3 regions of the Pseudarthrobacter sp. MDT1-40-2 genome follow, and region 1 is predicted to be linked to each of the others. Evidence: riboswitches for the same ligand, from Rfam matches in the RefSeq annotation. Region 1 holds a riboswitch; each other region holds the start of a gene.
The links. Region 1 has a riboswitch for cyclic di-AMP ahead of AC50X5_RS14225 (C40 family peptidase). Riboswitches for the same ligand answer to the same signal wherever they lie in the genome.

Region 1 (4,352 bases):
AGGTGATAACCGCCAGCGGTTCATATCCAGCATTCAGAACGAGAGTGCGCATGCACATACCTCTTCACGGCCGCACCCGTCAGGGGCACGAGGGCCGGCTGCCCTCGGCATGTCCGGGCTATGGATCGACAAGTCCAGAGTAAACACCGCAGGCCGTTTAGGGCTAATCGGGCGTCCGGTAAATACCGTGTCCTGCAGTTAAATGCAGCAGGGACCCCCACCGAAGTGGAAGTCCCTGCCGCATCTCACGGGAAGCTGTTAGCCGTTGACGCGGATGAAAACCGGCCCGGAACCAACGTTGACGCTGAAGAGGACCGTCTGGTTGCCGTTGTAGCCGCCGTGGACGGCCTGGCCGTTTCCAGCGTAGATCGCAACGTGTGCAACGCCCGCGCCACCGTCGGCGTAATACACGACGTCACCCGGCTGGGCCTCGGCTGCGCTAACGGTGCGGCCCAGGGACAGGTAACCGGCAGGCCAGTCGTGGAAGTGGATGCCCACTGCTGCCAGCGAATTGGTGACCAGCATGGTGCAGTCCTGGTTGACGCCGATCTGCGCGTAGGCGGCAGCCAGGATGGTGGAGTTGAGCCCGGTGGAAGCGGCGGCCGGAGCCGGGGCAGCCTTGGAAGCGGCCACAGCCTGCGGGGCCACCGGCGCTGCTGCGACTTCTTTTTCCGGGGCTGCCTTGACCTCAACAGCAGGTGCCGGCTCTTCTTCGACCGGAGCCGGCGTGGTGGTCACGGCAGGCCGCTCAAAGGAGATGGCGATGCTGGAGGCCGCGGTGATGACTGCCGGTACCGATGACCGGACATCCACCGAGGAGGCCGTGGCCGCTTCACGCTGAATACCGGAGTCAGCGGCGTTGGCGGCAACGCCGCTGCTCAGAACAAGGCCGGAGGCTGCTGCAATGACAGCGGCCTGGCGGCCCACTCCGCCGGCGTTGTCGCCGACGGCCTTGGCAATGGTGGCCAACGCGCTGGTCTTGGTGACCTCAGCGCGGTGCCGTGCAGACGCACTTGTTGACATGGGGGATCTCTCTTTCGAATCCTCTAGCCGGTTGGGCGGCATGAGGTTTTGAGCGTTGCGGCGTTATTTTGGTACGCCGGCAAGCCCCGAACGGGAATTTAGCGGAGGGTGTAGAAGGAGGACGAACCCGTGGCGGCTACCGAATGCAGCAGCGTGCCCTGGGACGGGTTCAGCGCGCTGATCATCATGCCGTTGCCGACGTAAATGCCAACGTGTGCGCCACCGTTCTGCATGACGAGGTCACCCGGCTGCGGGTTGCCCGTGGGGGTCATGGCGTTCCAGGCACCGGTGCGCGGGATGGAGATGCCAGCCTGGGCGTAGACCCACTGCGTAAAGCCGGAGCAGTCCCAGCCGGCGGGAGTGTTGCCACCCCAGACGTAGGGGCTGCCGATGCCGGTGTAGGCAATAGCTGCCAGGCCTGAAGCTGCAGCCGAGGTGGCAGCCGGCGCTTCGGGAGCTTTGGTGGTGACTGCGGTAGCGGCAGTGGCGGTGGCGGTTGCGGTGGCCCCTGCAGCTTCATCGTCTTCATCGTTGGACCGGGGCTCAATGACCTCAATCACAGGGGCGGCGACGGTGGTGATCACGGGGCGTTCGAACGACACGGTGGCCGTCGGGGCGGCCGTGACAGCCAGCGAGGTCTGGGAAGCCGACTCAAGGGAAGCGGAGACGCCTACCGTGCTGTCTGCTGCGTTGGCCGGAAGGCCGATGCTGAGGATAAGGCCGGAAGCTGCTGCAATAACCGCTGCCTGGCGACCTACGGTCCCGGCATTGGCGCTGACGGCCTTCGAAACAGTTCCCATGGGGTTGGTGCGCACCGGCTGGGCGCGGTGGCGCGCAAGATTATGGCGTGACGACACGTAAGTAGCCTCTCCCAATGCCTGCGAGGTGAGCTGTCGGATTCGGATGGGAGTTCACCCGGCCGCGCCGCTTCCAAGGAAGCTTTGCGACTTAACCCCAAGGCCTTCCAAAGAAGGCCATATTTGGTTCCCCCGTCTCTGCCAGACGATGTCATGCGAACGGACCTTGGGCGGTGGCAGAGTTAGGCAATCCACTCAAGAACGTCAACTTCGGAAAAGTTGACGCGGTTTAGACGGTACAGCAGTTCTTCTTCAATGTCACATTCAGGTCACGGCGTGTTGCACAGAACCGAGAGCCGTTCATCGTTTGGTTACAGCCAGCCGGCGGGATCAACGACTTCACCGTTGACCTGCACCTCAAAGTGGAGGTGGCAGCCGGTGGAAGCGCCTGTGGTGCCGCTGAAAGCCACGACGTCGCCCCGGCTGACCTTCTGGCCTACCGTGGCTTTGAAGGACGACAGGTGGTTATAGGTGGTCTCCAGGCCGTTACCGTGATCCACTACAACGCGGTTGCCGCCGCCATAGGGGTGCCATCCCGCGAAGGTGACAGTGCCGGTTGCTGCGGCGAGCACTTGGGTGCCGCACTGGGCAGCGAAGTCGGTTCCACGGTGGAAATCGCCGGTTCCGCCCGTGATGGGGCTGACACGGTAGCCATAAGGGGAAACCGTGGTCAGTGACGCCAGCGGGCCGGCCAGGCTGCCCACGGAGGCGGCCGGGGTCACGGCAGACGCGGCCTGGGCGCTGAGGAGCTGCTTGAGCTTTCCGTCAGGATCGCCCTGGGTAGTGACGGCCGTGCGGCTGAAATCGACCTGCGCTGCGGATTCCGCGGAAATATCGGGCTGTGGCGCAGCAACAACGGCGGCAGAAGCGCTGGACGCAGCGATGGGAAGGGCGGAATTGGCGAGTACCGGACTGGTCACCGGGACGGTGATCGTCAGGAGCAGGCCCGTGGCGGCAAGCCCGATTCCGGCCTTCTGGCCAATGCCACTCGCGGCAGCGAAGTCAGTAAGCTGCCGGAACGGGCTCCGGTGGCGGCGCGCTTCCCGTTGCGGGTCCCGGGGACGGTCCGCGAGGGGGACTTCAGCAACCCGTGGCTGCGAAGCAGAGCCGACGGCGCGACGGCGGCCCCTGTAATTCTGCGTGCTCAAGTATTTTCCTCTCTGGAAGCCTGCGAAGTTAGCTGTCGGATTCGGATCAGAGAGTTAGCGACCCGGCCCGCAAAGCAGGTCATCTTGACGCACAGATATCCAGGGGATTCGTTTATCAAAAGGACTGCCGCTGCGGACTTCACCCCAAGGCCGCTCGAAAACGGCCGATTGTGGTTCCCCCGCCCCTGCCAGAAGGTGACTCGAACAACCGGTCCGCTGGCAGAGCTAGGCTTTCGGACCAGATAACGCTTAGGTATCGGCGTCGAAGATTAACTATAGGCGATGAGACCGAACAGTAACAATTCCGTTATAAAGGAAGTTGGCTTACCATTTCGCGCCCGCGATCCGTCAGGCCGGTTGCCCATGAAGCAGGACAGAGGTTAGAGGACAATCAGGAGAGCTTCACAAAAACGTGGGCGGCAACTTCCGGCGGCAATTCGAGGGCGCCTTCGATGCCGGCAACCCGGACCGAGATGTACTCGCCCACGCGTTCGAGCGTGACGTCGGTGCCGGGGCGGATCCCGCCCTCGTCCAGCTGGACCAGCAGCTCAGGTTCAACCTGGATGGGCTCCGCCAGCCGGCAAACCCGCACGGTGGACTCCGGACTATAGGCAGCCATGGCTTCCAGAAGGTTGATCACGCCGTCCGTGAAGGCGGAACCCACTTCGCCGCCCAGTGCTGCCAGGCCCGGGATGGGATTGCCGTAAGGCGACTCGGTGGGGTGGTCCAGCAGTTCATAAATCCGCTGTTCAACGCGCTCACTCATCACGTGCTCCCAGCGGCAGGCCTCGTCGTGGACATAGGCCCAATCCAGGCCGATGATGTCCGACAGGAGGCGCTCGGCCAGCCGATGCTTGCGCATGACCTCTGTGGCACGCTTACGGCCTGGCTCGGTGAGTTCCAGGTGCCGGTCGCCTGCAACAACCACCAGGCCGTCGCGTTCCATGCGGCCGATGGTCTGCGAAACCGTTGGCCCCGAGTGGCGCAGCCGCTCCGCAATGCGGGCGCGAAGTGCCACGATGTTCTCTTCTTCAAGCTCCAAAATGGTCCGAAGATACATCTCCGTGGTATCGATCAGATCCGTCATCCAGCTCAGCTCCTTGAGCGCAGTCCCATGCGTTCGTCCACCGTATCGCGTACTGATAGCGCGTCGCTTATCAGGTCCTCAGCTTAGCCTATTTTGAATTACTCCGGATAATCCCCGGGTGGTGGCCGGCCCCCAAAAGTCCCCACTGTGACAGCTCCAGTTCCCGGAGGACAGCGTCGTCAGGCAGAATGAAAGCGGCCCCTACAGCAGCCATCACTGACTGTCCCGTCCGACGGC
Region 2 (4,352 bases), on a different contig from region 1:
ACCCTATTCATCAGCAGATGGTGGTGTTTCCCCTCGGATTACTTGCAACCGCAGTGGTGTTCGACATCATCGGCCTGCTGTTCAGCACCGAGCAATTCACCTCGGCCGCCTACCTGATGATCGCCGCCGGGGTCCTGGCCGGTCTCCTGGCGTCGGTGTTCGGCACAATCGATTACCTGGCCATTCCGGCAGGAACCAGGGCCAAAAGGATCGGCCAGCTGCATGGCGGAGGAAATCTGGTCCTGCTCGCACTTTTCGCGGTGAGCTGGATTATGCGGGCGGGAACGGAAGCCAATGTCCCTTCCACCTTTGTTCTGATCCTGGAAATCATCGCTCTTTTGATTTCCTTTGCCACGGGCTGGCTCGGCGGCGAGCTGGTGGGCCGGCTGGGCGTAGGTGTCGATAACGATGCAAACCTTGATGCTCCCGCGAAGCTGACTACCGGAATCTCCGTCAGGGGTGCCGGCGGGGGCGAGAAGCTCTAGTCAACAACAATGCCCTTCGGGCCTGTTCTAAGGTGGATTTTATGAGCAGTTCAGACAACGAGACACTTGGCAGCCCTGTTCCCGAACCGGACGCAGGCCTGAACCGCGACCCCAAGGAATGGGTGACGGGCGACGAGCCCATGACGGCTGCCCAGCGCAGCTACCTGGACACACTGGCGCGCGAAGCTGGCGAGGAGATCCCAGCTGACATCAGTAAAGCCGAGGCTTCCGAGCACATTGACCGGCTGCAGCAGCGCAGCGGCCGACTTTCCGGCGGCGGCGTCGAAAAGCAAATCGGAGGCTGAGCCGGCAGCTGGCCAGCCGAGCCTGGCGGCTCCATCAAAAACATGCGCGAACTCATTGTCCTCGGCACTGCCTCGCAGGTTCCCACCCGGACCCGGAACCACAACGGTTACCTGCTCCGGTGGGATGGGGACGGCTTGCTGTTCGATCCGGGTGAGGGGACGCAGCGGCAGATGATCCACGCAGGCATCTCAGTCACCCAGGTGACGCGCATCTGCCTCACCCATGTGCACGGCGATCACTGCTACGGATTGCCGGGCGTGCTCTCGCGCATGGCGCTCGACGGCGTTACGCACCCCGTGCATCTGCATTATCCGGCGTCGGGCCAAGACGTGGTCCGTGCCCTGGTATCGGTCGCGACCCCGGGCCTTGACCTGCAGTTCCACCCGCACGGGGGCGCTGGGGCCATAGCCGATGGCCTCGAGGTCCGGCCGCTGAAGCACCGTATCGAGACCTACGGCTACCGGCTTACGGAACCTGACGGCAGGAGCCTGCTGCCGGAGCGGCTTTCCGCGGCCGGGATATCCGGGTCGGACGTCGGGCGCCTGCAACGGGATGGGGCTCTGGCCGGGGTGCGGCTGCAGGACGTCAGTGTTCCGCGGCCAGGGCAAAGCTTCGCATTTGTGATGGATACGGCCGAATGCGCGGGGGCTGAGGAACTGGCATCCGGCGTTGATCTACTCGTGGCCGAATCAACCTTCAGTGATGAGGACGCTGCGCTCGCGGAAGAATACCGCCACCTCACCGCCGGTCAGGCAGGAAAGTTGGCGGCCAGCGCCGGCGTCGGCACGCTGGTCCTTACGCACTTCTCTTCGCGGTACGGGGACGATACCTCACTCCTTGCCGGTCAGGCGGCTTCGCGGGCGGCAAGTTCCGCGGTTATCGCGGCTATGGACATGGACAGGATCGGGCTTCCCAAGCGCCGGCAGCGGTAGTCCCAGCAGCCCATGGAGGTGGGTGCCGGCTTAAAGAGGAGCGGCCCCCACCCTCGCCGTCAACGTGACGGTGAGGATGAGGGCCGGTACCAGCTGCGCTAAGAGTTACGCAACGCGGACGAAGGAAGCTCCGCTGAGCCAGCTAATGGAGTGGACCTCGGTCTTGTTACCGTCCACGCCACCGCTGACGACCTGGCCGTCACCGGCGTAGATGCCGACGTGGCCGGCCGTGATGACCAGGTCACCGGGGGCCGGGGTGGAAACAACGCTGCCGAAGGCGAAGAAGTGGCTGGGAGCGATGTCGCCGACGCTGATGCCGACGGACCGGAGGGCCTTTTCAACCATCGCGGTGCAGTCCTGGTAAGTACCAAGCTGGCTGTACGCGTTTGCCAGCAGGGCTGCTCCGGTACCGGTACCGGTTGACGCTGCAGTGGAGGACATTGCAGTGATGTTGACCGCCGAGGCGGCCGGAGCCGGGGCGGGTGCCGGTGCGACTGTGGTGGCTGCTGCAGGTGCTGCCACAGCCGGTGCTGCTGCTACGGAACCTGCACCAGGAATCTGGATCTGGTCACCGGGGTAGATGATCGTGGTCAGACCCAGGCCGTTGACAGCCAGAACGTCGTTCAGGCTAACGCCGTACGCTGCGGCAATTTTGCCCAGGGTGTCACCTGAAACCACGGTATGGATGTCGGCCGCAACAGCTGCTGCCGGCGCGACGGGTGCTGCTGCAGCCGCTTGAACGGTGACGGAACCGGACTCATCCACTGCGTTGACGCTTGCCTGGGCAGGGGCGCCAATGCCGAAGATCAGTCCGGAAGCCGCGGCAACGGCCAGGGCCGGGCGACCAACGGTAAGGGCGTGGGACTTGGCCGAGTGGCTCAGGCCTGCAAGGGCGACTGAGCCGGCAGGGGTTGCCCGGTGACGGGCGGTGATAGCGTTTTTTGACACGGTTGATTGCCTCTCCCATGCCTGCGGGGTGAGCTGTCGGGTTCGGGTAGGAGATACCCGGCCGGTGTTCTCTGCTGAACAGAGCAGAACCGACTTAACCCCAAGGCCTCAGAAATGAAGCCGCGGAAACTTGGTTCCCCCGTCCCTGCCATGATCAAGCGATGGGGTCCCGGATCCAGTGGCAGGGCTCGGCATACTGGCGGGAATGTCCCGAGTTGGGCGGGACACCCATCGACATTACCTTCTTCTCCGCCCCTATGTCACATTGGGATAACGGAATGGGCTTTTCGGCGTGTCGAGTCCCTCCGATGTCACGTGTCCATATACGTCTCGTTTTCTTGCTCGCGACCCGCGCCGGCTAACTAAATCGGGAAGTTCCAGATGCAGGATCGGGTAGGGGCGGCCGTCACCGTCAAGCACGCTACGGCGCACCTGCACGAATCCTCGGCTGATGTAGAAGCGGTGAGCGTCCGGGTTCTGCTCGTTCACGTCGACTCTGGCAACCCCGTTGCTCGCAATTGCTTCAGCCAGCAGTGCGCTGCCAATCCCATTCCCACGGACATCATTCGAGACGAACAACATTTCGAGGTTTCCTTCTGCAATGCCTGCGAAGCCGACAGGCCTTCCCCCATGTTCGGCCACGACCAGAGTCACGGCCGGGAAGTAAGCCGAAGCGAGGCTGCCTTCGATGCGCTTGAAGTCGGCTTCTTCGAGGAAGTCATGCGTAGCGCGAACGGCGCTGCGCCAGATCTCGACCAAGGCAGGATATTCCGAGACGCCCAGGGCTGGCCGGATAGTGAATTCGATAGTGTGGTTTTGCATCTTTGACCTTTGTGAAGCTGCCGCGTGATACTGATGACAGCCTGTCAGTGGGCCCGGACCATTGTCCATTTGGTGTGCCGAATGCTTTTCCTGGGGTCCAGCGTCTTAGCTGGATGCGGTGCGGCGACCAGGTGAATCCACAAAGGTCCGCTTCAGTCGTGCAGGTAGGCTGGGGAACTATGCCTCCTTCTGCCTTCAGAGTCATACGTCCCCTGCTCGCGGGATTCCTGGCGCTTGCCCTTGCGGGTACCATCGTGCTTCCCTCAGCCACCGCAGACGAGGCTCCGCCGGGCGGCTACCCCAGCTGGCAGGACGTCGAAAAGGCCAAGCAGAATGAGTCGGCCACTGCCTCCGAAATCGCCACCATTACCGGACTGCTGGACGGGCTCCGGTCCCACTCCGAAGAGCTGGGAGACGCGGCGGTGGCTTCGGCCGCAGAGTACGCCATAACCCAGGATGCCCTTGCTGCGGCCACAGCGAAGCTCGAGCTGGTTACCGCCCAGGCCGCTCGGGCCAGCGCCGAACTTGCCCGCTACAAGAAAGAAATCGGTGGCCTCGCAGCCGAGTCCTATAAAACCGGCGGCACCAACATGGGCATCTTCGTGGCCCTGGACGCCGTCCAGTCCGACAGCGTCCACGGCCTGAACATCGTTCAGATGGTGGGTGATAAAACAGCGGCACTGGTAGCAAAGGCCGCCGCTGCAGAAAAAGCAGCCCGGGCCCGGGCCGGCCAGGAACGCGTAGCCCAGGCTGAGCGCGAGCGCCTTGCAACCGAATCCACATCGAAGCTGGATGCCGCGCGTACCGCCCAGGCCGCCGTGGCCACCCATCTGGAGGAGCAGCAGAAGCACAGCGCCGA
Region 3 (4,352 bases), on a different contig from region 1:
CCTCACCGCCTGGCTGATGTATCTTGGCCGCAACTGGCGTCCGTTAATCCTGGTGGCCGGCGCCGCCGCCGTATCCACCACGGCCACCACCGTGGGTAAGGGATTGGTAGGCAGGACCCGTCCGGACCATATCGACGCCGTCCCGCCGTTTGAAACCTCCCCCTCGTTTCCCAGCGGGCATACCCTCAACACCACGGTGGTCATCGGGGTGCTGGTCTACGTGATGTGTCTCCAGTTCGATATCCTCTGGGCCAGGATCACCGCCATCACTGCAGGCTCGCTGTTCATCATCGCCATGGGTCTCAGCAGGGTGTACCTGGGCCATCACTGGCTGACCGACGTCGTGGCCGCCTGGCTGCTGGGGCTGGCGTGGCTGGGGATAGTGATTTTGGCACATCGGCTCTTTTATGCCATCGCCCGCCGCGAGCACGTGGGTCCGGTCCCGTCGTTCGACAGGCCTGTAGTACGGGACGTGGTGCAGGAAGAGATGACCTCCAACGCGGAAGACTCCGGCCGGCCCGGCGGACCCACCCGGCAATGAAACTCCGAGTGACCGGATGATAGTTTTGACCTCATGCGCACACTCGTCGTGGACCACCCGCTGGTCGCCCACAAACTCACCGTTCTCCGCGATAAAAACACCCCGTCGCCGGTCTTCCGGCAGCTGACCGAGGAACTGGTGACGCTCCTGGCCTACGAGGCCACACGCGATGTCCGCACCCAGGACGTCACTATTCAGACGCCCGTTGCCACCACCATCGGCACCGCGTTCACAAAGCCCACGCCGCTGGTAGTTCCCATCCTGCGCGCCGGCCTGGGCATGCTCGAAGGCATGACCAAGCTGGTTCCCACTGCGGAGGTCGGTTTCCTGGGCATGGCCCGCGACGAGGAAACCCTGGACATCATCACCTATGCCGAGCGCCTCCCGGAGGACCTCACGGACCGGCAGATCTTCGTGCTGGACCCCATGCTGGCCACCGGTGGGACCCTGCGCGAAGCCATCAAGTTCCTCTTCCGCCGTGGCGCCTCGGACGTCACGTGCATCTGCCTGCTGGCAGCGCCGGAGGGCCTGGCCAAGCTGGAAGAAGAGCTGGCCGACGCCAACGTGACCATTGTGCTTGCGTCCATTGACGAGAAACTCAACGAGAAGGCTTACATTGTTCCCGGTCTGGGCGACGCCGGCGACAGGCTCTACGGCGTAGCGGGCTAAATTCGCCTTGGACAGATGTAAGGGCCGGCCCCAAACGGAGCCGGCCCCTCCCTGCGTCAGACCCCGGGCCAGCCTGTCCACAGGGACCACTGGAAACCGGAACTAGCGTGGCGTAGGAATTTTTTTAGTACCAGTTGTTGGAAAGGTGGAAGTCCAAGGCGCCGCACGGGGACTGGTAGCGCTCCTGGATGTAGTTCAGGCCCCAGTTGATCTGGGTGCGGTAGTTGGTGAGGTAATCAGCACCGGCGCTCGCCATTTTCTCCGCCGGCAGTGACTGGACGATTCCGTACGCGCCGCTGGTGGGGTTGGTGGCAGTAGTGGTCCAGTCCGATTCCTTGGTCCAGAGCGTGGTCAGGCACGGCATCTGGCCGGCGCCCCAGCCGTAGGAACCCAGTTGGCTCAGCGCGTAGGCCTGGGCACCAGCGGGGTCGTTAACGGCAACAGGTTGGGGGGCAACAGCGGGAGCGGGCGCAGCAGCGGGAGCGGGCGCCACGGGTGCTGGCTCCACGGGCGCCGGAGCGGGAGCAGGTTCTGCCGGTGCAGCAGCGGGAGCCGGTTCAACAGGCGTCTCCTGGGAAGGAGCAGGTGCCGGTGCCGGATCCGCTTTCATGGCAGACTGCTCGGCTGCTGCTGACGCAAGCGCCTCGGCGGGAGTGGAGTTTGCCGCCGACTCCGGCAAGACAGCCTGGACGACGGACGCCGGCACCATCGGATTACTGCCCGCTTGACCGGCAGCGGCGGCGCCGATGAGCAGGGCGCAGGACGCCGTTACCACGGCAGCGCGCCGGGCTACACCCAGAACGGCGGTGCGGCGGCTGGGTACCGGGTGCGCCGAGTCAACAACTCGGCTGCGGACAGTGCGGGTGGAACTTGTTGGAATGGCGGTTGATTCAGCGGTGCGGCGTCGGCCATGGGCTTGCTCCGTACCGTTTTTCACGCGCGCGTGATCCTGGTATTCAGTCATGATGATTTAGCCTCTCAACGCCTGCGGAGTTAGCTGTCGGATTCGGATGAGGTCATCCGGCCACGCGGAACAATCACGCGATGGCTTCACCCCTAGGGCGACTCGTGCCCGGGACTGTGGGTTCCCCGCCTCTGCCTGATCATGAGGAATCCGGGTGGCGGCAGAGCTCGGCATTCACCCGGTCATGCAGCCGGAACGGTGGCCACACCCCATCCACGGTACAGGGGATTGCCACCTGAGTCACAATTTGGTAACGGAGATCACGGCAGGCAGCACCCGACTCTCCGCTTGGTTCCGCTCTTTGGACGAGGGGCCGCCCGGCCCTCACGACGCTGCTTCCTGAATCGCTGGACTTTTGGGGAACTTTTACGTGCAAGTTAATCCAGTCAATTGAGAACTGAATAAAAAACGAATTAAAGCGTGCATATCGTCGTAAAATTCGCTGGAATAGGAGTTTCAGTCCTCGTTAGCCCAAAAGTGCGGGCAGTCAAGACCCCTCAGCGAATCGTGATGTGCACCACAAAGAACGGAATCGTCTCACTATGCGGACTAAAGCGTCCATTGTTACTTGCAAGTTCTTATTGTTACGTTGCACACTTCATTTGTGAACAAGAACTCAACAGCACCTGCAACTGCAGATTACTGGCCCAGCACACCTGCTGCTGCCGACATGCGCTGTTGTCGAATGCACGCCTAACTGTCAAACCCCAGAGAGTTTTTAGGCATTCGTCCCCAACAAGCCCAGTGCCGGGCAACCTCCCCAGAATGTGTTCCAACAGCTCTGGGGAACTCAGCATTCGTGCCGCGATAACGGCCATTCACATTGAGGTAAGCATTCCATGTCAGTTGCATCCGGATACGTCCACATCTCAGTCCGCAACGCCAACAAGCCGGCCCAGCCGGCCGGCCTCCGGCAGGGCTACGCCCCCGGATCGGGCAGCGGTTTTCCCTCCGCCTCCAGCTACGCGCCGCAGGGTTACAACCCCAACTCCTATGGTCAGCTCCGGGCCGTGCCTGCCGCGGAAGCGACGCCCATGACCGCCCCCACCCCCGTCATTGCCGGTCCCGGCAGCGGTGTCCGCCCGGTCGCCAACGACACTGTTGCCCGTGGATTCGTCCTCTACATGGGCATTGACGAGGAGACTGCAGCGGCCGCAGGTACCTCAATTGCCAAGTTGGCGCAGGAAATCCGGGCCTACGCCCAGTCGCTCGTTACAGGTGCCGAGAGCTATGCCGCCGTGGCAATCGCTCCCGCCAACGCACCCGGCTCAGCGCTCGACGTCGTACGTTCCACCTTCGGCGACCCCACAGTGAATGCCAGGCAGCGCACCGACAATACCCGGTTGCAGCAGGCGCAGGAGCCGCGTCCCTCCGGTGTCCTGATTGATCTGGCCCGCCGCGAAGTGCACCTCGATGGCGAATCGCTGAACCTGACGTTCAAGGAATTCGAACTGCTCAATTACCTCGTCGAGAACGGCACCCGGACGGTCGGCCGCGATGAACTCCTTGAGGGCCTGTGGCGCAACGCGGATGAGGTCCCCAACGAGCGCACCATCGACGTCCACATCCGCCGCCTGCGCTCCAAGCTGGGCCGCCTCGCCAATACGGTCCGCACCGTCCGTGGCCAGGGCTACCGGTTCTACGAGCACCCCGAGGTCGTCGTTTGGGCAGCACCGGAGTACTCCATCTAGCTTTTGCTGCACCGAAAGCGCCTGTCCCACCGTGGGATGGGCGCTTTCGCTTTACGCTCCCGGTTACCGTGCGGACAGCGAGGATAGGGTGGGGGCATGAGTGAGCATCACATTCGGCGGCTGATTATCATGCGCCATTCCAAGGCAGACTGGCCTGGCGGTGTGGATGACCACGACCGTCCCTTAGAGGAACGCGGCCACCTGGAGGCACCGCTGGCGGGCCGTTGGCTGGTGGATCAGGGCGTAGTTCCCGACTTCATTCTTTGCTCCAGCGCGCTGCGCACCCGGCAAACCTGTACCTGGGTGTGCTCGGAACTGGGCGACAAAGCGCCAACGCCCAAGCTGGAAAGCGGTCTCTATGCCGCGCAGGCGTCGCGCATGCTGACGGTGATCAACCATGTACCGGATACCGTGACCACGCTGATGGTCATTGCGCACCTGCCTGGCGTGCAGGATCTTGCCGTGCATCTGGCCTCGCGCGATTCGG

Region 2: another riboswitch for cyclic di-AMP. It lies ahead of AC50X5_RS00715 (LysM peptidoglycan-binding domain-containing protein); the one in region 1 lies ahead of AC50X5_RS14225 (C40 family peptidase).
Region 3: another riboswitch for cyclic di-AMP. It lies ahead of AC50X5_RS06160 (aggregation-promoting factor C-terminal-like domain-containing protein); the one in region 1 lies ahead of AC50X5_RS14225 (C40 family peptidase).

Annotation. Positions count from the first base shown of each region.
Region 1 is NZ_JBWZCL010000005.1:48,588-52,939, reverse strand. Features, by position in the region: gene AC50X5_RS14235 (HNH endonuclease) at 1-52, opposite strand, end outside; gene AC50X5_RS14230 (NlpC/P60 family protein) at 259-1,023, opposite strand; gene AC50X5_RS14225 (C40 family peptidase) at 1,122-1,823, opposite strand; cyclic di-AMP (ydaO/yuaA leader) riboswitch at 1,885-2,063, opposite strand; gene AC50X5_RS14220 (M23 family metallopeptidase) at 2,192-3,028, opposite strand; cyclic di-AMP (ydaO/yuaA leader) riboswitch at 3,032-3,239, opposite strand; gene AC50X5_RS14215 (iron-dependent transcriptional repressor DtxR) at 3,420-4,115, opposite strand.
Region 2 is NZ_JBWZCL010000001.1:156,211-160,562, reverse strand. Features, by position in the region: gene AC50X5_RS00730 (DUF2231 domain-containing protein) at 1-485, shown strand, start outside; gene AC50X5_RS00725 (DUF3072 domain-containing protein) at 527-790, shown strand; gene AC50X5_RS00720 (ribonuclease Z) at 833-1,723, shown strand; gene AC50X5_RS00715 (LysM peptidoglycan-binding domain-containing protein) at 1,829-2,671, opposite strand; cyclic di-AMP (ydaO/yuaA leader) riboswitch at 2,675-2,842, opposite strand; gene AC50X5_RS00710 (GNAT family N-acetyltransferase) at 2,927-3,493, opposite strand; gene AC50X5_RS00705 (aggregation-promoting factor C-terminal-like domain-containing protein) at 3,673-4,352, shown strand, end outside.
Region 3 is NZ_JBWZCL010000002.1:8,822-13,173, reverse strand. Features, by position in the region: gene AC50X5_RS06170 (phosphatase PAP2 family protein) at 1-541, shown strand, start outside; gene upp (uracil phosphoribosyltransferase) at 575-1,210, shown strand; gene AC50X5_RS06160 (aggregation-promoting factor C-terminal-like domain-containing protein) at 1,335-2,174, opposite strand; cyclic di-AMP (ydaO/yuaA leader) riboswitch at 2,179-2,357, opposite strand; gene AC50X5_RS06155 (winged helix-turn-helix domain-containing protein) at 3,014-3,865, shown strand; gene AC50X5_RS06150 (SixA phosphatase family protein) at 3,962-4,352, shown strand, end outside.